One region of the Halomonas sp. BC1 genome, then DNA from elsewhere that is predicted to be linked to it. Evidence: riboswitches for the same ligand, from Rfam matches in the RefSeq annotation. Region 1 holds a riboswitch; each other region holds the start of a gene.
The links. Region 1 has a riboswitch for thiamine pyrophosphate ahead of tenA (thiaminase II). Riboswitches for the same ligand answer to the same signal wherever they lie in the genome.

Region 1 (6,791 bases):
AATAGTGTGGCCCGATGAGGCGAAAAACGTGATTCGTCAACAGCTACCGCGAAGCGGTTTAGTTCAACAGTGATTATACGCCCTGCCATGAAACCTCAATGAACGTGACATCACAATGACTGAGGTTTCATAGCCACCAAATTGAATCTACCTCATTGATTCTACAGCGTGCAAAGAGAATTTTGGCGATGTAGCCAAAATTCGCGGGCTTGCGCGTTTTGCTCGTCTCAATAATACTGTTTTTAAATACAGCATTATTAAGGCATTCTCCCATGAAACTGATGGAACGCTTGGCATCCTCCCAGCCTAAAGGCTGGAGATTCCTACGGCGCTCAGTGGAGGCATTGAGCCGCCCCTGAGTCGCTTCGGTGGGTTCCTGCTGCTGGCGGCATTACTGCACCGCTCACTTCACAGGCGAACCGGGCGTGCCCCGCCCTTAACACATTGATCGCCCCAACCACGTCGGCGTTTTCCTCGAAACCGCATTCAACGCACAAGAATTGCGCCTGCGTTTTCCGGTTGTCCGCCGAGACATGGCCGCAGCACGGACAGGTGCGGCTCGTGTTCTGCGGCGGCACGGCGACGAGCCATCCGCCTCTCCAGGCCAGCTTGTAGTCCAACTGGCGGCGGAACTCAAACCAGCCTTGATCGAGGATGGACTTGTTCAGGCCGGACTTGGCCCGAACGTTTTTCCCCGGATTTTCGGTGCTGCCTGCCGCTGACCTGGACATATTCTGTACCTGCAAGTCCTCAATACACACCATCGCGTGGTTTTGGCTGATCGCGCTCGAGGCCTTGTGTAGGAAGTCGCGGCGGGCATTGCCGATGCGGGAATGAATACGCTGGACGCGGGCTTTCGCCTTCTTCCAGTTGTTGCTGAACTTCGTCTTGCGGCTCATCGCCTGTTGCGCCTTGCGCAGAGCACCCTCATGCCGCTTGAAGCTGTGAAGCGGCGCGTAGAACGCGCCGTCCGAGAGGGTGACGAAGCGGGTAATGCCCATATCGATACCGATGGCGCTGGTGGCCTGCGGCACCGGTTGCTCGACTTCGCGCTCCGTCTGAATGCTCACGAACCACTTGCCGCCCGACTGGCTCACGGTGACGTTCTTCACCACGCCCAACACCTCGCGACTGTTGCGATAGCGCAGCCAGCCCAGCTTTGGCAGAAACAGGCGGTTGTTGCCATGATCGAGCTTGATCTGTTTTGGGTCGGGATAGCGGAAGCTATCCGACTGGCCCTTCTTCTTGAAGCGCGGGAGGTCCGCCCGCTTAGCGAAGAAGTTGGTGTAGGCCCGCTCCAAATCCTTGAGCGTCTGCTGCAACGGATGCACGGGCGAATCGGCCAGCCATGCGGTTTCCGCGCTATTGCGCCACTCGGTGAGTCGCTTGCACAGACCCGCATAGCCGAGCTTCTTCTCGCCCTGCTCGTAGCGCTCTTTCTGCAACGCCAGCGCCTTGTTGTAGATGAACCGGCACGAGCCAGCGAAGCGGCGTATTTGCCGCGCTTGCTGGCCGTCTGGCATCAGTTCGTACTTGTAGGCTTGGAGGCGTTGCATGGTGATCCGGTTGCTGTAACCATATACAGTATTATAGGACGCCTGCGGCGTCTGCGCTATCCTTCTCCGCCCTGAACGGCAGGGCTTGTCGCGCACTGGGTCAGAAGTCCATTGGGTTAGTGAAGGGCGGTTATGCTTCCATGAAGCCCGTGTGTTCGATCAAGCTAACGCCCCTTGCATCTCCCCCTCTCGCCTCCTACACTGCGCTGAATACTGCTTGACGGGGTGCCGGTGGAACCGGCTGAGATCGCTATACGGCTGGCTGCTGCAGCAAGTCGTCACGGCGGGGCCCGTTGAACCTGATCCGGCTAGTACCGGCGTAGGAATCAAGCGGTGGTTGGGATGCGCCGTGTTCACCTGATACCTTGCCCCAACTCACTCTCCCTTCGCCCGTGCGCCGGTTCGCTGTACCACCGGAGGCATCATGGGCTACCGCTTTACCGATCTCACCACCGCTTGCCAGGACGATTGGCGCGCGTATATCGAGCACGATTTCGTGCGCCAGCTGGGCAACGCCACGCTGCCTGAGGCGTCGTTTCGCCACTACCTGAAGCAGGATTACCTGTTCTTGATCCACTTCGCCCGCGCCTATGCGCTAGCCGCTTACAAAAGCCCCACCCTGGCAGATCTACGCCAGGCCCACGAGGGCCTGAAAGCCATCGTGGACGTGGAGCTGGGCCTGCACGTGGGCTTTTGCCAGGAGTGGGGCATCAGCGAGCAGGAGCTTGCCGAACTCCCTGAAGCCCGCGCCACGCTGGCCTACACCCGCTATGTGCTGGACACCGGCAATCGCGGTGACCTGCTCGATTTGCACGTGGCGCTGGCCCCCTGCCTGGTGGGCTACGGCGAAATCGCCAACTGGCTGAACGCGCAGCCTTCTACGCTGCGCGGCGCGCAAAACCCGTTTGATGCCTGGATCGCCATGTACGAAGGCGAGGAGTTCCAGGCCGCCATGCAGGCGGAGCTTGCGTGGCTCGATGCCCGCCTGGCGGATGTCACCCCCGCCCGCTTTCGTGAGCTGAGCAAAATCTTCCGCGATGCCACCCGCCTGGAAATCGACTTCTGGCAGATGGGTTTAGACCTTTCTGAATAATCTCCTACCACATAGAGCAACCGTCATGACCAAGACCGTCAAAAGCAACACCGCACACTTTTTAGCCGAAACCGCCCAGGTCGATGCCGCCGCCGTGGCGCCGCTGCCCGGCTCGCGCAAGGTGTACGTGGAAGGCTCGCGGCCGGATATTCGCGTGCCATTTCGGGAGATCACCCTCTCGCCCACCAAAACCAGCGGCGCGGATGAGCAGAACCCGCCACTGCTGGTGTACGACACCTCCGGCCCCTACACCGACCCCAGCGCCAACATCGATTTGCGCCAGGGCCTGCCGGAGCTACGCCGGGCCTGGATCGAAGAGCGCAACGACACTGAGTTTCTGGATGGCCCCACCAGCCAGTACGGCCAGCGCCGCGCCAACGACCCCACCCTTGCCCAGCTGCGCTTTGATTTAAGCCGCACACCCCGCCGGGCGAAAGTGGGCAAGAACGTGACCCAGCTGCACTACGCCCGCCAGGGCATCATCACGCCGGAAATGGAGTTCATCGCTCTGCGGGAAAACCAGCGCCGCCAGGCGTTGGGAACGGCAGAAGTAGAGCGCATTCTGGGCCATCAGCATGCGGGCCAGAGCTTCGGTGCCAGCCTGCCCAAGGAGATCACGCCGGAGTTCGTGCGCGATGAGGTGGCTCGTGGCCGGGCGATCATTCCCAACAACATCAACCACCCGGAAAGCGAGCCGATGATCATTGGCCGCAACTTCCTGGTGAAGATCAACGGCAACCTGGGCAACTCGGCGGTCACCTCTTCCATCGAAGAGGAAGTGGACAAGATGACCTGGGGCATCCGCTGGGGTGCGGATACCATCATGGATCTCTCCACCGGCCAGAACATCCATGAAACCCGCGAGTGGATCATCCGCAACTCGCCGGTGCCGATTGGTACGGTGCCCATCTATCAGGCGCTGGAGAAGGTCAACGGCATTGCCGAAAACCTCACCTGGGAGATCTTCCGCGATACGCTGATCGAGCAGGCGGAACAGGGGGTGGATTATTTCACCATTCACGCCGGGGTGCTGCTGCGCTACGTGCCGCTCACCGCCAACCGCGTCACCGGCATTGTCAGCCGTGGCGGCTCCATCATGGCAAAGTGGTGCTTGTATCACCATCAGGAGAGCTTCCTGTATACCCACTTCGAGGAGATCTGCGAGATCTGCAAGCAGTACGATGTGGCGTTCTCGCTGGGCGACGGCCTGCGCCCGGGCTCTATTGCTGATGCAAACGATGAAGCGCAAATGGCGGAGCTGAAAACTCTGGGCGAATTGACCCACATTGCCTGGAAACACGATGTACAGGTGATGATCGAAGGCCCCGGCCACGTGCCCATGCACCTGGTAAAAGAGAACATGGACAAGCAGCTGGAGTACTGCGACGAAGCGCCCTTCTATACCCTTGGGCCGCTGGTAACGGATATCGCCCCCGGCTACGACCACATTACCTCTGGCATTGGGGCGGCGATGATTGGCTGGTTTGGCTGCGCCATGCTCTGCTACGTGACGCCGAAAGAGCACCTTGGCCTGCCCAACAAGGATGACGTGAAAACCGGCATCATCACCTACAAGATTGCCGCCCACGCGGCAGATTTGGCCAAGGGCCATCCGGCGGCACAGCGCCGTGATAACGCGCTCTCTAAAGCGCGCTTCGAGTTCCGCTGGGAAGACCAGTTCAACCTGGGCCTGGACCCGGATACCGCGCGGGAGTACCACGATGAAACCCTGCCGAAGGATTCCGCCAAGGTGGCGCATTTCTGCTCCATGTGCGGGCCGAAGTTCTGCTCGATGAAGATCAGCCAGGAAGTGCGCGACACCTACCGCGACCGCACCCCGGAAAACGCCAGCGAAAGCGATGCCGAAGCAGTGAAGCGCGGTATGCAGGAGCAGGCGGAGAAGTTCCGCCGGGAAGGCAGCGAGCTGTACCAGGAGGTCTGAGCGCTCTCCCCCCGCCTGCGGGCGGGGGGAGCAACCCTCTGGATGTTTGGCCTCTTTGATGTTCGGCTTCTTTTTTTGTTATGTTATAACATATACATTCAATCAAGGAGCCTCACCGTGGGTCTGTTGAAACGCGTACCTTCTCTGCTGGCGGCGGGCATGTTGGCGCTGGGCAGCCTGAACGCCATGGCCGATGAGCCCGCCCTGAACGTGGTGGCCTCGTTCTCGATCATCGAAGACCTGGCCCGCCAGGTTGGCGGCGAACGCATCGCGCTGACCAGCATCGTGGGCGCCAACGACGACACCCACGTTTACGAGCCCACCCCCGCCGACGTTCGCCAGGTGGCGCAGGCAGACGTGGTGCTCATCAATGGCCTGATGTTCGAGGGCTTTCTTACCCGCCTGATCGAGGCCAGCGGTACCGAGGCCAGTGTGGTCACCGTCTCGGAGCACGCGGTGCATCTCGAAGACCCCATGGGCGGGCACTACCACTTTTATGGCGACCGGGCGGTGTTCCATGAAGCGCCCTACGACCCCCACGCGTGGCAGTCGGTGCCCAATGCCAAAGCGTACGTAGTGCGCATTGCCGACGCCTTCTGCGAGGCGGACCCAGAAGGCTGCGATACCTACCGCACCAACCAGCAGCGCTACGATCAGGACCTGGAAGCGCTGGAGCAGGACATCCACGCGCGCATCGCCAGGATTCCCGAATACCGGCGTACCGTGGTGGTGGCTCACCATGCCTTTCGCTACTTCGAAGAGGCCTACGGCGTGCGCTTTCTGGCCCCGCAGGGGGTCTCCACCGAATCCGAAGCCACGGCCGCCCATGTGGCGCAGCTGATCGATGCCATCGAGCAGCAAAGCGCCGTGGCGGTATTTGCCGAAAACATTTCCAACCCTCGGCTGGTCGAGCAAATCGCTCAGGAGGCCGGCCTGTCGCTCAGCGGCACCCTCTACTCGGACGCGCTGTCGCGGGACGATGGCCCGGCGGCCAGTTACCTCGACATGATGCGCCATAACGTCGACACCCTGGTGACGGCGCTGCAGTAGCCACCCAGGTGATTAACCACGCCCCTTCTGGGCTCAAGGAGAGAGAAACGATGACCCCGATGTTTGTAGGCAAAGCGTTGACCGCGCTCGCTTTCGCAATAGGCAGTGCCGCCGTGCAGGCCCACGACCACTCCCATGGTCACTCCAACCATAGCCATGACCATGCCCACGATGAAAACGTCACGGCCTGGCGGCTGGTGGTCGCCGACCAGCAGGATGCCGTGGTCCACGTCATCGACGCCACGGAGAAGTCGCTGCTGGACACCTTCGAGCTGGAAGGCCCGGCGGCGCTGCATCGCACCCGTAGCGGCGAGGCGGTATTTGCCGTGCAAGGAGCGGCAAACACGGTGTCGGTGATCAATACCGGCATCGCTTTCCATGACCACGGCGACCACGCCGATATCGAGGTGGCCGACCCGGCGCTGCTGAGTACGGTTCTGGAAGGAGAGCGCCCCGCCCACTTCATCGAGCGCCAGGGCTACATTGCCCAGTGGTTCGATGGTGAAGACGAGGCCCGCCTGTTCACCGAAAGCAGCCTGTTGGCAGACGCCCCCGAGGTCCGTACGGTGCCGGTGGAGGCAGCGCACCAAGGGGTGGCCGTGCCATTCCACCAGCATGCGGTGGTGACGGTGGTCAACCCGGAAGATGCTTCCCAGCGCCCGGTCGGTGCCAAGGTGCTGGATAGCGATGGCCACCTGGTCGGCGACGAAGTGGCCTGCCCTGGGCTACACGGCGCGGCGGGCTCTGGCAGTCTCTATGCGTTGGCTTGCCACACCGGCCTGCTGCTGATCGCCACGGAAGACGGCACGCCCCAGATCACCCACCTGCCCTACCCTAGCTCCCTGCCGGAAGGCAGTGCTTCCACTCTGTTGGGCGGCACCGGACTACAGTACTTTCTGGGTAACTACGGGCCAGACCGGGTGCTGCTGGTCGACCCCACCGAAGGTGAAGAAGGCTTCCAGCTGGTGCAACTGCCTACCCGTCGCGTGCACTTTGCGGTGGACCCGATTCGCGCCCGCTACGCCTATGTGTTCACCGAAGACGGCCAGCTGCATCAACTGGATGTGCTGAACGGCGAGCTGGCCCAGTCGCTGCGCCTGACCGAGCCCTACTCCATGGATGGCCACTGGAACGACCCGCGCCCACGCAT
Region 2 (6,791 bases), on a different contig from region 1:
AGTCGCCACAAATGTCGTAATACATCTGGGTCAGCGAATGCAGGCGCTCGAAACGCTCTTCCACATCGGTGATGGCATGCAGCGTTTCACTCTCCCAGCGAGGGAGATGTGCGTAGTCATACGCCGTCAGCTCTTGAGTGATGCCCTTGTGATAGTTGAATACCCGACGCATCTTGACCAACCGCGAGCGATACGCAGTAATCCGGCGCATCAATACGTCATTGCCGTTCTCCAACAACTCGTCTTCCAGGTCGCTCAGCTCGGTCTCGAACTCCAGCAGGCTGTCGATATAAAAGCCCGCCGAGGTATACATGACACGCAAGGCAACCTGCTCGGGAGAGCGCGACAGCAGCCGCGCGCCCTGATCGTTGAGTAACCGTTCGATGCTCAGCGCAAGGCCAGGATGCAGCGTGACCAGAAAGCGTTCGCCCACGAAAAAGCACATCGGTTGAGGCACGAAGTTGAGCTGAGCATCGAAGGAGGAAATGCCTCGGTAGATAATCAGCGTATGGTTTTCGAATTCCTCGATCTTGGGAGGATGACGCACCTTGTGGGCATCCTGAATCGCCATGGGGTGGCACGCAAACCCTTCGAGCACCTCACGCTCGCTGGCTTCGCTTTCACCCTGCATGTCCACCCAGATATGCGCGCCCTCCAGGCGTTTCCAGACATCGATCAGCGAAAGGTCGCCTTCGCGCACTTCTCCCTCGGGGGTGGTCATCAGGCATCGAATCATGTGCATTCCTTGACTTCGCTGGCGTTGGTTGACGGCAGCACAGGGCTTGCTAGCCGCGCCTGCGCCTTGCCTGCCCGCTTGGCTTCATACATCGCCACATCGGCTCGCTTCAACAACTCTTGCGGGGTTTCTTCTCCGCCAGGCACATACTCGGCCACGCCGATACTGGTGCTGACCTCGAGCACTATGTCGCCCATGGTCAGCGGATCTTCAATGGTGCGGATCAGCTTCTGCGCCAGCGGTTCGATAGCGTCGCTGTCCATGTTCTCCAGTATCAGCACAAACTCATCCCCCGCCCAACGGGCCACGAAGTCCGTTTCACGCAGCGCAGCTTGCAAGCGTCTGGCGATGTCGCGCAGCAGCTCATCGCCCATGGCATGTCCATACAGGTCATTGATTCGTTTGAACCCATCCAGGTCGAGAAACATGACCGCCAGCGGTACGAGACTCCGCCGAGTACGCGCCATGGCCTCTGGCAAGCGTTCGTCGAGGGCGCGGCGGTTAGGCAGCTCCGTCAAGACATCTTGTCTGGCCTCCTGGTCTCGCAGGCGCGCCAACTGCTGGCGCTCGGTAATGTCGTGGATAAACAGGCTGCGCCGCCATCGCCCACTGAGTTCGTAGCGCTGGTGGCGAATCTCTACCGGCAAGCGCCCACCATCTCGACGCCGGGCTTCCCATTCGATGGGTGAAGGATCGTCCTGCCCGGGCACGCCTACGGGAAACATCAGGTCGGTAATGGGACGGGCCAACGCCTCCTTGCGCGACCAGCCGAACATGGCTTGTGCGGCGCGATTCCAGTCCAGCACCCGACCACGATCATCGATACTCAGGTAGGCATCGTAAGCCGACTCGATGACCAGGTTGAGCTCGCGGGTACGTCGCTCGATCTGCTGCTCCAGACTACGATGCAGCGCCGCAAGGTCGCGTTTGAAGCTGGCATTGCGCTTCTCTTGCTGAATCAAGCGCTCGCGCAAATGAATTTCACCGGACACCACATCGGCCAGGTCCTGTAGCGCGGTGAACTCCTGGGGGGTTAGTTCGCGGGGCCGGGTATCCATGGCACACAGTGACCCCAACACCAGCCCCTGGGTGGTTTTCAGAGGGATGCCGACGTAGAAGCGGATGCCGTCGGGCTTATCGACGTAAGGATTATTGGCAAAGCGGGGGTCCAGGCGTGCATCGTTGACGACCAACGGCGCTTCCGCCAGCACGGTATAGGCACAAAACGCCACGTCGCGAGGAGTTTCCGAAAGCTCCAGCCCCACCTGAGACTTGAACCACTGTCGGTCGGTATCCACGAGCGTCACCGTGGAAAGTGGTACCCCCAACAGCACGGTGACCAACCGAGTCACTCGGTCGAATACCGGCTCATTGGGGGTGTCCAGTAACGCCAGCTCTTGCAAAGCAGCAATGCGCGACGCTTCATTGGATGGCAACAGGTGGCTCATGGTGGTTACACCCGATATATAGTTAACACTCCTTTGTGTATTTCAAACCCTTTCGACATCATAGCGCGAAACTACACAGTCTGCCTAACGCGTTGATTTTTTTAACACCTTGCCCGAAGGGAGCCACCACGCCACGAGGATACTCACCAGGCTCGAGAGCATCAGCGCCCCCACGAAGGGACCAAGAGTAGGAATACTGCCAGGAAACGTGGCGGCCATGATGCCCGCCATCAAGGAGCCTTGCCCCAGCCAGCCCGGCAATACCGCCCCCACCAGCCCCGCCACGCCACCGCTGATGGCCGCCAGCGGCGACATGCGTTGCCACAGGCCCAGCAGCACTGGCACCACGATGGCCGCACACAGCAAGTCGGCTATCAAAAACAGCCTCAGTACCGATAGCCCTTGCAAGGCGATGAGGATCACCGGCACCATCAGCAGCACCGTGATCCAGCGCGCTGCATGCAACGCTTTTGGTTGATCTCCCGTTGCCCACAGCGAGGCAATGCCGTTTTGCAACGTATCCACGCTGGAAGTCACCAGCGTGACGGCCAGCACCAGAGCCGGGAGTGTGATCCAGACAGGAGCCTCTGCCAACAGGGCAAAAAAGGGCATCGGTGGCTCGCCCAGGCTCACCCCACTGAGTGCCGCCATCATGCCGACACCACCAATCACCATGACCACCAGCACCGTCATGACGGCCCCCAGCCACGCGCCACGGCCAAGACTGGCGCTATCCTGAGCCGCCCAGAGCCGCTGCCAGTAGCCCTGGTGAAACAAATTGGCCGCGGTCACGGCAATGATCAGCGTCAGCGCCACGCTCAGCGACGCCCCGAGGGGGACGTCCGGTAGCGCCGCATCGCTGGGCATGGAAGGCAGGCGCCATAACGTGACGCCCGCCACGGCGCATAACAGTATCAAGAGCAGCCAGGCCTGCCAGCGGTCGGTGGCCAAACTGGCGCGCAGGCCACCGAGCACGGTATAGATGAGGGTCGTCAGCGCCACACCAATGATGACCCAGGCAGGCGGAACGTCTGACAGTAGCGCGGTAATGGCGCCGATGGCCGTCAGCTCAGCTGCCAGAAAGCACCCCATATACGCCACGGAGGCAAGCGTGACATAGTGACGGACCCCCTTGCCATAACACGCTTCGGCAAACTCGGCGATACTGCGCCCGGCGGGTAGCGCACGACGTATTCTGGGGCCATAAAGCCCCAGCACCAGGAAGGGCAGCGCCGAGCCCACGGCATAGCCCAGCAGCGCCACCGGCCCCACGAAGGCGCCAATTTCAGGCGGCGCAAAGAGAATCCAGGCCCCCATTCCCGAGGCCAGAAAAGAGAACCCCAGGGTCGTTGCCGTTTGCGAGTTGCGCGCCGTGACGTAGTCATCCAGCGAGCTTCCCCCAAAACGCGCCCGAAGGCCTAAAAATGCAAAGCAGCACAGCGCTGCGCCCAGCACTGCAGACGTCAGGTACGGCATGTCGCGCTTCCTCCGCCGGTACTATCCGGATCAGGTTCCAGGGTCTGCATGGCGTGCATTCTCAGCCCACGAAGGGCTCCCCTGGCGACAGTGAATGAAGGCGGTATCTTCACTGAAAGGAGCGCCCTGGTAAAGCGCTGCCGTGCGTTATGCGCCCTTGCCTAGGCAGGTTTGGGCACGCGCCCCATCAGGTAGAACTCCGAGTAATGACGCAGACATGCTTACCTCTTTTTTGTCGTGTTGATAAACGCCTTGCGCGATACGGGGTCATGGTTAACAAAATGCTAACGGATTAGACTTTCATTACACCTTGAGGCTCGCCATACTCTTATCGACTGTATTTCATAAAAAAGGCAGCGTTGAGCAAACGGCGTCTGTAACAGGGAAACCACCATGTCTTATTCTGAAGCAAGAGAGCACACGCCGGGGCGTTTGCATGCATTGTTCGCCGACCCTTACCGTGCGTTCGAAAACGACACGGATGAACGCCAGCTGCATATCCGTATCATGCTTCATGCCTTATTGGCCCGCCCCATCGCCCGGGGTCAAATTACGCTACGTGTCATTCACGGCTGGGAGAACGGCGGTTTCGAGCCAGCCGACCTGCAACATGCGGACTTCCATCTCAACAGCCTGGCAGATTTTCATGCTGCTGCTGCGCGCTTTACGGCGGCGAATCAGCAAAATGCACCGCTGCCCGCCGATGGCAGCGCCATTCTGGCAGAACCGCTGGCCGACGCCATTGCCGATGCCGAGGCCGAAGGTCTGGTCTTGAACGAAGACATTCGAGAAACACCCGCTCGCTGGCAAGCGTTCGAAGGGGGGTTAGCGCTGTACACGCTGTTCAAGATGTATCACCGCCTGGTGTACGGCGAAGACGACACCTATCGCTGCTCTCAGTGCGAAACTCCCCACGGGCTGCGAGAAATCCATGAGTTCCATCTTGAAGAGGGCGAGTTTGCACTCCTTGCGCCACTCAACGATGAACAGGATGCTCCTTACCTGCTGGTGCTGCATGAAAGCCAACTGGAGCCTATAGAACAGCTCCTGCGCGACAGCCTGCCACTTTTCGAACCCGTCTGATCCCCAGGGGCCCTCTGCCGTGGCAGAGGGCCCCTGATGCGTCAGCGGTTCGCCAAATATCTAGAGCGCAATGGTGCTATTGATGCCGCTGGAGACGTTTTCGGGCTCGAACCAGCGTGCGGTCACCGTTTTGGTTTGCGTCCAGAACGCGATGGCCTGCTTGCCGTTGGGGCCCAAATCCCCCAGTTTGGAAGCCCGAGAGCCGGTGAAGCTGAAATAGGCCACCGGCACCGGAATCGGCACGTTGATACCGATCTGACCAACGTCGATATCGGTTTCGAATCGGCGCGCCACCCAGCCCGAGTTGGTGAAAATCGACGTGCCGTTGCCGTTCGGGTTGGCGTTGATGAAGTCGATGGCATCATCCAGCGTCTCGACCCCCACCACGCATAGCACCGGACCGAATATTTCTTCCCGGTAAATGGTCATCTCCGGCGTGACGTTGGCAAACAGCGTCGGCCCCACGAAGTTGCCCTCCGGATACCCTTCTACTGTGTAGCCTCGGCCATCCACCAGCAGCGTGGCCCCCTCTTTTTCACCGGCGGTGATCAAGCGCTCGACACGCTCCTTGGCCTGAGGAGACACCAGCGGCCCCAGGTCGGCATCCCGCTGGGTACCGGGGCCGACCTTCATGCTACGGGCGCCTGCTTCGATATCGCTCAGCCACTCCTGCGCCTCGCCTACCAGCACCACCACCGAGTTGGCCATACAGCGCTGACCCGCTGCCCCAAAGGCCGACCCCAGCAGGCTGTCGATGGCCTGACTACGGTTGGCATCCGGCATCACCACACAGTGGTTCTTGGCCCCCATCATGGACTGCATACGCTTACCTGCCGCCGCCGCACGGCCATACAGCAGCGATCCCACATGGGTAGAGCCAATGAACGACAGCGCCTTGATGTCCTGATGGTCGGCAATCTGGTTGGCAACTTCGGGCCCGCCATGCACCACGTTGAGCACGCCCGCCGGAATACCCGCCTCATGGGCCAGTTCCACCAGCCGCATGGTCGAGCTGGGGTCCTGCTCGGAAGGCTTCAGAACGAACGTATTGCCCGTGGCAATGGCCAGCGGAAACATGAAGCAAGGCAGCATGATGGGGAAGTTGAACGCCGTGATCCCGGCGCCCACGCCCAGCGGCTGATGCATGGTATACACATCGACCTCATTGGCCGCGTTTTCGGCGAGTTCACCCAGTTGCAGAGACGCAATCGAGCAGGCGTGCTCGACCACTTCCAGCCCGCGGCCTACTTCGCCTTCTGCGTCAGGCAGCGTCTTGCCATGCTCTTCGGTGATCAGCGCGGCGAGTTCCGCGGTATGCTCACGAATCAGGGCCTGAAGTTTCAGCATGATGCGCATGCGCTTGCCCAGCGGCACCTTGCGCCACTCCTTGAACGCGGTTTTGGCACTGGCAATGGCACGCTCTACCTCGTCAGGGGTACAGAAAGGCACCCGGGCCACGACCTGCTGGGTCGCCGGATTGACGACATCGCGCCACTCCTGGCTTTGCGACTCGACCGGCTGGCCATCGATATACATGGGTATCTGGCGAACGGACATACAGACGTTCCTCGTGGTTGTGTTTGTTATGGGGTTGAATAAGGAGCCCCTAGGGTATATCAGCAAGTTGACGTAAACGTCAATTAGCCACTCGATAAAGCTAAATTCACCGCACTGGGGAAATAGCCTTTCCCTCAAGGAAAGAGCCTCGCTATGCTGTCAGGGCGCCTTCTCAACCTGCCTATCGACGATGCATAACGTGGCTTTCCACAAGGAGGTATCCATGCAAGCGTTCAATTGCCAGTGCGGCAACCCGCTGTTCTTCGAGAACACCCATTGTGTTGCCTGTGAGTCGGAAGTCGGCTGGTGCCCGGCCTGCAGCAATATCGTTGCCTTGGCCCCTTTGGAAGGCGGCGGATACCGCTGCACCCACGAAGGCTGCGGCACCCTCTTGATGAAGTGCCATAATTACGCGGTAGAGAACGTATGCAACCGCATGGTGATCATGACCGAAGGCGAAGCCGACACGCTGTGCGACTGCTGCCGCTACA
Region 3 (6,791 bases), on a different contig from region 1:
TCTGGGGGTTGACCCTGCTGCCGCTGGCGGAAGCCACGGCGATTGCCTTTGTGGCCCCGCTGTTCGTGACGCTGCTGTCGGTGCCGTTACTGGGTGAGCGTATCGACCCGCCAGTGCTGGCCGCTTCGCTGCTTGGCTTTGTCGGGGTGCTGATCGTGGTGCGGCCAGGTGGTGATGCCTTTCAACTGGGGGCCATGGTGGTGCTGGGCGCGGCGGTGTTCTACGCGCTGATGATGGTCACCGCGCGGCGCTATGGCGCCAACGAGCACCTGTGGGCCATGGTGTTCTACATGACGGCCGTGCCGCTGGTACTGACGGGCCTCAGCCTGCCCTGGGTATGGCAAACGCCCCATCCCTGGCACTGGCTGGGCTTTGCCGCCTCCGGAGTGTTGGGGGTGGGAGCCACGGCGTTCATCACTCTGGCCTTTCGCCATGCGCCCGCCGCCATAGCGGCGCCCTTCGATTATACCGCCATGCTGTGGGCCGTGTTGTTGGGGTGGTGGTTCTGGGGGGAGCTGCCGGACGTTTGGGTCTGGGTAGGCAGCGCGCTGATCATGTGTAGCGGTCTGGCCATTGCCTATCACGACCGTCGCACCACCCTGAAACGTCGCCCAACGGCCTGATATGCACCGGGAATTGCCCCAGATTAGCAAACCGGCCGGCGGGCCGCAGTCGGCGAGGTGCGCTGGCGATAATGCCGCCCGTTCAAACAACGGTGACGGTTATGCAAGCTCACGACCTATCTGCGGGATATGGAGCCGGTGATCGAGGCTGGGCCGGACGCTCTGATCATGTCCGACCCCGGCTGATCATGATGATCCGTGAGCGCTGGCCGCACCAAGTCATCCACCTGTCGGTGCAGGCCAACGTGGTGAACTGGGCCGCGGTCAAGTTCTGGCAGTGGCAGGGGATCCAGCGCATCATTCTTTCTCGGGAGCTGTCGCTGGAAGAGGTGGCCGAGATCCGCACCGAATGCTCGGATATCGAGATCGAGACGTTCGTTCACGGTGCGCTGTGCATCGCATATTCAGGGCGCTGCCTGCTCTCGGGGTACGTCAATCGCCGCGACCCGAACCAGGGCACCTGCACCAACGCCTGCCGCTGGCAATACAAGACGCTGGACGCCACCCAGGATACCACCGGCGACCTGATACCCGTGGCGGCGGACGCCGAGCGGGCCGCGTTGATCGAAGATGTCTCCCGCCCAGGCCAGCCATCTGGGCGTGGCCGTCAGTTGAACGCGTAGACATCCATCGCCAGCACGCCATGCTCGACGCTATGGTGCAGCCGCTGGCCCTGGCCCCCGGCTCCCATGGCGATCAGTAACGGTTGGAAGTGCTCCGGCGTGGGATGGTTGCGCTGGGCATGGGGAGCCGTTTGCCATGTCAGCAGCGCCTCCCGCGCGTCTTTTTCCAGTTGGGTGTGTGCCCAATCGGCAAAGGCATCCACCCAGCCTGGTGCCTGGCTGCCCTGGGGCTGTAGCGCATGCAGGTTATGGGTCAGGCTGCCGGAGCCCACGATCAGAATACCTTCGCTGCGCAGGTGGGCAAGCCGCTGGCCCAACTCCATCAGCGCCGCGTTGCTCCAGCGGCTGGGAAGCGACAGCGACACGACCGGTAGCCTGGCCTCGGGGTACATCAGGGAAAGTGGCACCCAAGCGCCGTGGTCCATGCCGCGCTCCACAAGTCTGGCACCGAGCGTTTTGCCCAGCGTTGCGGCCAGGGCTGGGTCCCCCGGTGCCGGGTACTGCACGGCGAATAACGCCGCCGGAAAACCGCCAAAATCGTGGAGGGTCTCGGGGTGAGCGCTCTGACTGATGAGCAGCTCCGGCGTTTCCCAGTGGGCAGAGACCACAACGATGGCCTTGGGGCGAAGCGTCTGGCCCAGCTCACGCAGGAACCGGTGAGCGGGCGTGGGGGTCAGCGCCAGCATGGGCGAGCCGTGAGAGATAAACAAGCTAGGTAACATAAGGCACCTCAATGTGTGGCCTGCCAGCGTAGGCACGCCAGCAGGCCAGTGGCTCACGCGAAGCGGCGTGCAACGACCAGGCTGCCGCCGCCAAGGCCGGCTTGCACGACCAGTGCAATGGCCCAGAATACCGGGAATTCCCAGCCGCCGCCCGGGTTGGAAAAGAGCCAGCCGTTACCGATATGTACCCAGGCGGCTCCCAGCAAAACCGGTACCAGGGCAAGGCTGACCCAGCGGGTATAGATACCCAGCAGCAGGGCCAGGCCTCCGCCGACTTCCGCCGCAATGGTCAGGTAGGCCAGAAAGCCTGGCAGGCCCAGCGACTCAAAATAGCCGACCGTTCCAGGCAGGGTGAACACGAATACTTTCAACAGCCCGTGGGCCAGGGTCATGATACCCAGGCTGATGCGCAGCAGGGAAGTGGCATGCAGGTGTGATGCTTGGGTTGTCAGTGTCGTCGTCATGGTGTTCTCTCCTGCTTCCGTCAGGTGCAGCCGCCGGGTGGTGCGCTGTATCAGCCGCGCGCCCAGCGATTCCTCGAGCGCCATGACCCGGCGCGATAGCAAGGTGCGCGAGAGGTCCAGGGCCTCCGCCGCCCGCGTGTAACTGCCTAACTCGGCCACCTTGACGAAGGCTGCCAGTTGGTCGAACTGGGTCATGACCTGAAGAACGCCTGGGCCGCCTGACGTGGGTCAGGATGGCCGCAAATGGCCGAGATCACCGCGAGCCCGTGGGCACCGGCGGCTTTCACCTGGGCGGCGTGCTCGGCTTTCAAGCCGCCGATGGCCACGCTGGGCAGCGGGCAGGCACTGGCCAGTTGGGCCAGCCCGGTAAAACCGATGGGCTGCGCGTGGTCCTGCTTGCTCCCGGTGGCAAACACGGGCCCCAGCCCCACGTAATCCAGCAGCGCCACGGGGGCACGCTGCAACTGCTCCAGGGTATTGATGGAGAGCCCGATGATCGCCTGCTTGCCCAGTACCTGGCGGGCCTGCATCACGTCCGTATCGCTCTGGCCAACGTGCAAGCCGTCGGCACCGCTGGCGTGCGCCACGTTCAGCCGGTCATTGATGATCAGCGGCACTCCGCTACCTGCCAGCACTTCCTTGAGACGCTTGGCCTGGGCAATCATGGCTTCGTCGCTGGCCTGCTTGTCGCGTAGCTGGACCAGCGTGACGCCTCCTGCCACGGCGGCTTCCACGGTACGTTCCAGGCCCGTGGAGGCGCATAGCTGAGCATCCGTGACCAGATAGAGCGTAAGATCAACCGACATGCAGGGTCTCCGAGTGAGGTGGTGCTGGCAGGTCATCTGCCGTGAGCGAATACAGGGTATCCAGCAGCGTCACATGGAAACTGCCTGGCCCTTCGGCCTGCTGCCCGGCGTGACTGCCTGCCAGATTGAAGTAGGTCAGGGCGCCGAGCGTGGCGGCCAGCGGGGCGTGACGGTTGGCCGCTACGAAACCGGCGACCAGCGCGCTGAGCCCGCAGCCCAGGGTGGTTACCCGTGGCATCAGCGGGTGGCCGCCGGTCAAACGATACAGCGACTGGCCATCGGTGACGATATCGGTGGCCCCGGTCATGGCGACGACACAGTGATACCGACGCGCCAGGGTGATGGCCGCCTGGGTGGCATCGTCGGTGCTCACCGTGGCATCCACGCCCCGGCCCTGGTGGGCAAGGCCGCTCAGCGCCATGATTTCCGAGGCATTGGCACGAATCACGCTGGGCGAGTAAGCCAGCAGGGACAGGCAGGTTTGCTGGCGCAGCCGCGTGGCACCCACGGCAACCGGGTCCAGCACCCAGGGCACCGCGTGGGCCTGGGCTGATTGGGCGGCCAGCTGCATGGCTTCGGCCCAAGGGGCAGAGAGCGTACCGATGTTGATCGAGAGCGCTCCCGCGATGGCGGTAAATTCCGCCACTTCTTCCTGGGCATGCAGCATGGCGGGGGAGGCCCCGGCGGCCAGCAGCAGGTTGGCGGTACTGTTCATGGCAACGTAGTTGGTGATGCAGTGAACCAGCGGGGTCTGGTCACGCAGCGCGAGCAGCGTCTCGCGTGGGCTGGGTAGGGTCATGACTTCCTCCCGGCAGGGAGGTGGTGAATGGAAGCACCACGACTCCCTACGCCGGTGCTATCCGGTTCAGGTTCAAAGGGTGCGTCTCAGCCGCGTCGCGGCGCCCCTGTCGTAGGCGTACTATCCTCGGCCAGGCGGGAAGTGTAAAGCCAATGGCGCGGAAAGATCAGCGAAACGCGCTGGGTGTGCCGTAGGTCAGCATTTCATCGAGCGTCCACGATAAACCCCCCGTCTTGGGCGAGTGACAGCAGGGGGTGAGCGGCTCACCCAGTACATTGAGATCACGTGACATGCGGCCTCCTCAGGCAGGGACTAGAATTATCGCAGCACCGCCCTCATACATGGTCCAAGGGGCGGTAACGGCGGATTCGATGGGGTTCGCGTTAACAGCAGCCTAAAGCCTTGTACATGGTATGGGCTTCGTCAAAGTATTTACGTACCAAAGTGCTTACTTGGGTACCAATGGCCAGATACATCACACAGCAACAGGAGAAAGTCATGTCGTTTTCAGGTGAACAGTATCCCGGTGTTGCCCCTGCGGCTCCCCAGACCCAAGGGTTTCGGTTGAATCACACCATGCTGAGGGTCAAGGACCCGGAGCGCGCGCTGGCGTTCTATTCCCGCGTATTTGGCATGCAGGTGCTGCGGCGGCTGGATTTCGAAGAGATGCAGTTCTCGCTCTATTTTCTGGCTAACGTGGAAGCCGACGACCAGGTGCCGGAGGACCAGAACGCTCGCACCGCCTGGACTTTCAGCCAGAAGGGCCTGCTGGAACTGACCCACAACTGGGGCACCGAAACCGAGCAGGACTTTGCCTACCACGACGGCAATGCCGAGCCCCAGGGGTTTGGCCACATCTGCTTCAGCGTGCCGGACCTGGAGGCCGCCCAGGCCTGGTTCGACGAGCAGGATGTCACCTTCGTGAAGCGTGCCGACCAGGGCAAGATGAAAGACGTCATTTTCGTCAAGGACGCGGACGGCTACTGGATCGAAGTGATTCAGGCGGATCGCATGGCCGCATTGGGCGGCTAATATGGCACATTTGCTGTTCCGGTTGCGCCACGTGACCGATGAAGAGGCCATGGAAGTGCGCCAACTGCTGGATGAACACGGCTTCGACGTGTATGAAACCCAGGCGGGGTTCTTCCGCCTGGGGGTCGATGCCATCTGGCTGCGCAACCCGGCCCAGCGAGATGACGCCGAGGCGCTGCTGGCGCAGTACCAGGTCGAACGCCAGGCCAGCGCGCGAAAGGCCCACCAGGAGGCGGTGGCCCGCAACGAAGCACCGACCTGGGAGCGTCGTTTACGGGAACAGCCGATTCAGATCGCGCTGGTGATGGTCGCTGTCATCCTGATCGCACTGCTGACCCTGCTGCCGTTCATTGGGCTGGCGCGTTAGCCTGGCACACCGCATCCGTCAGGTGCCCGCGCTTCATGTACATCATGACGCCATGTTCACCGGCGCGCAGCGATGGAGTAGCCCCAGGTGGGAAGCGGCACCAGCTGCCCTGCGGGTATTCGTTGCCCGCCTCGTAGAGCGAGCCTTCCAGTACCAGCAGTTCCAGCCCGCCCGGTAGCGCAGGGTAATCGATGGCCACATCGTGCTCCCAGCGTTCCAGACTGACCTTCTCCTGTGCGTAGGTGTGCAGCATTTTGTAGCCGATGCCTGGCCGCCGGTCGGGCTGCCAGGGCAGGCGGTGGGCAGGAATGGCCAGCTGCAGCAGGTCGTTGTCATCGAACTGATGCAGTTTCACCAGAATCAGCGCACCTTCTTCGCCAATATGGGGCGTATGGCCAGTGCCAATGGGATTGCGCAGGTAGCTGCCCGCAGGGTAGCGGCCATGTTCGTCGGCAAACACGCCCTCCAGCACCAGAATCTCTTCACCGCCGCCATGGGTATGGTGGCTGAACTGGCTGTGCGGCGCGTAACGTACCAGGCTGGTGGCGCGGGCGACTTCCTCGCCAATCCGGTCCAGCATCATACGTTCCACGCCTGCACTGGGCGACGCGACCCAGCGATACTGCTCCGGCGTCATACAGGCAAAGTGGCTAAAATCGGCGTTCAGGCGCATGGGCTTGGCTCTTTGCGGGTGGTGGGCCAAGTCTCCGTATCTCGCGGATAAAATGCAATGCAAAAAAATACCGCCAGCGAGGCGGTATTTTTTCTTCACGGTAGCGATCAGTGACGATGACCATGATCATCGTGGCCCGGTTCGGCCAGGGCGGCGTGCAGCACCGTGGCGTTGTGGCGCATCATGCCCAAGTAAGTGCTGGCATCGCCCTCACTGGCCAGCGCATCCGCGTAAAGCGTGCCTGCAATGGGCAGGCCGGTTTCTTCGGCCAGTTGCACGATAATGGACTGGTTGGTCATGTTCTCGTGGAACAGCGCCTGAACGTTCGCCTGCTCGATCACGTCCACCAGCGCTGCCATGCTGGCGCCGCTGGGGTCTGCTTCGGTAGAGAGCCCCACCGGCGACAGGAAGTTGACCCCATAGGCACGGGAGAAGTAACCGAAGGAGTCGTGGCCGGTGATGACGCTGGCGGAAGCCGGGATCTCACTGATCAGCGCACGAATTTCGGCATCCAGCTCCGCCATGTCAGCCAGGTAGCGATCGGCATTGGCCTGGTACTGCTCGGCGTTGTCCGCATCGACTTCCATCAAACCGTCGCGGATGTTCTCGACGTAGACCCGCGCCTGGGTCATGTCCTGCCAGGCATGGGGATCATCGTCGCCGTGCTCGTGGTCATGACCGT

Region 2: it holds a riboswitch for thiamine pyrophosphate, as region 1 does, so the genes downstream of both, B7L72_RS02265 (sodium:solute symporter) here and tenA (thiaminase II) in region 1, are expected to answer to the same signal.
Region 3: it holds a riboswitch for thiamine pyrophosphate, as region 1 does, so the genes downstream of both, thiM (hydroxyethylthiazole kinase) here and tenA (thiaminase II) in region 1, are expected to answer to the same signal.

Annotation. Positions count from the first base shown of each region.
Region 1 is NZ_LFGS01000019.1:456,411-463,201, reverse strand. Features, by position in the region: gene B7L72_RS16165 (RNA-guided endonuclease TnpB family protein) at 333-1,556, opposite strand; TPP riboswitch at 1,768-1,899, shown strand; gene tenA (thiaminase II) at 1,981-2,649, shown strand; gene thiC (phosphomethylpyrimidine synthase ThiC) at 2,675-4,591, shown strand; gene aztC (zinc ABC transporter substrate-binding protein AztC) at 4,709-5,641, shown strand; gene aztD (zinc metallochaperone AztD) at 5,692-6,791, shown strand, end outside.
Region 2 is NZ_LFGS01000004.1:141,481-148,271, forward strand. Features, by position in the region: gene B7L72_RS02255 (magnesium transporter CorA family protein) at 1-736, opposite strand, end outside; gene B7L72_RS02260 (diguanylate cyclase domain-containing protein) at 733-2,184, opposite strand; gene B7L72_RS02265 (sodium:solute symporter) at 2,269-3,660, opposite strand; TPP riboswitch at 3,650-3,753, opposite strand; gene B7L72_RS02270 (hypothetical protein) at 4,054-4,743, shown strand; gene B7L72_RS02275 (CoA-acylating methylmalonate-semialdehyde dehydrogenase) at 4,804-6,300, opposite strand; gene B7L72_RS02280 (zinc-binding metallopeptidase family protein) at 6,524-6,791, shown strand, end outside.
Region 3 is NZ_LFGS01000003.1:17,863-24,653, reverse strand. Features, by position in the region: partial or broken gene B7L72_RS00855 (DMT family transporter) at 1-623, shown strand, start outside; partial or broken gene B7L72_RS00850 (U32 family peptidase) at 729-1,213, shown strand; gene B7L72_RS00845 (DODA-type extradiol aromatic ring-opening family dioxygenase) at 1,231-1,968, opposite strand; gene B7L72_RS00840 (DoxX family protein) at 2,022-2,432, opposite strand; partial or broken gene B7L72_RS18420 (helix-turn-helix domain-containing protein) at 2,439-2,627, opposite strand; gene thiE (thiamine phosphate synthase) at 2,624-3,238, opposite strand; gene thiM (hydroxyethylthiazole kinase) at 3,228-4,037, opposite strand; TPP riboswitch at 4,064-4,155, opposite strand; gene B7L72_RS18790 (DUF2237 domain-containing protein) at 4,204-4,329, opposite strand; gene gloA (lactoylglutathione lyase) at 4,536-5,069, shown strand; gene B7L72_RS00820 (DUF6164 family protein) at 5,071-5,436, shown strand; gene B7L72_RS00815 (cupin domain-containing protein) at 5,417-6,109, opposite strand; gene B7L72_RS00810 (metal ABC transporter solute-binding protein, Zn/Mn family) at 6,217-6,791, opposite strand, start outside.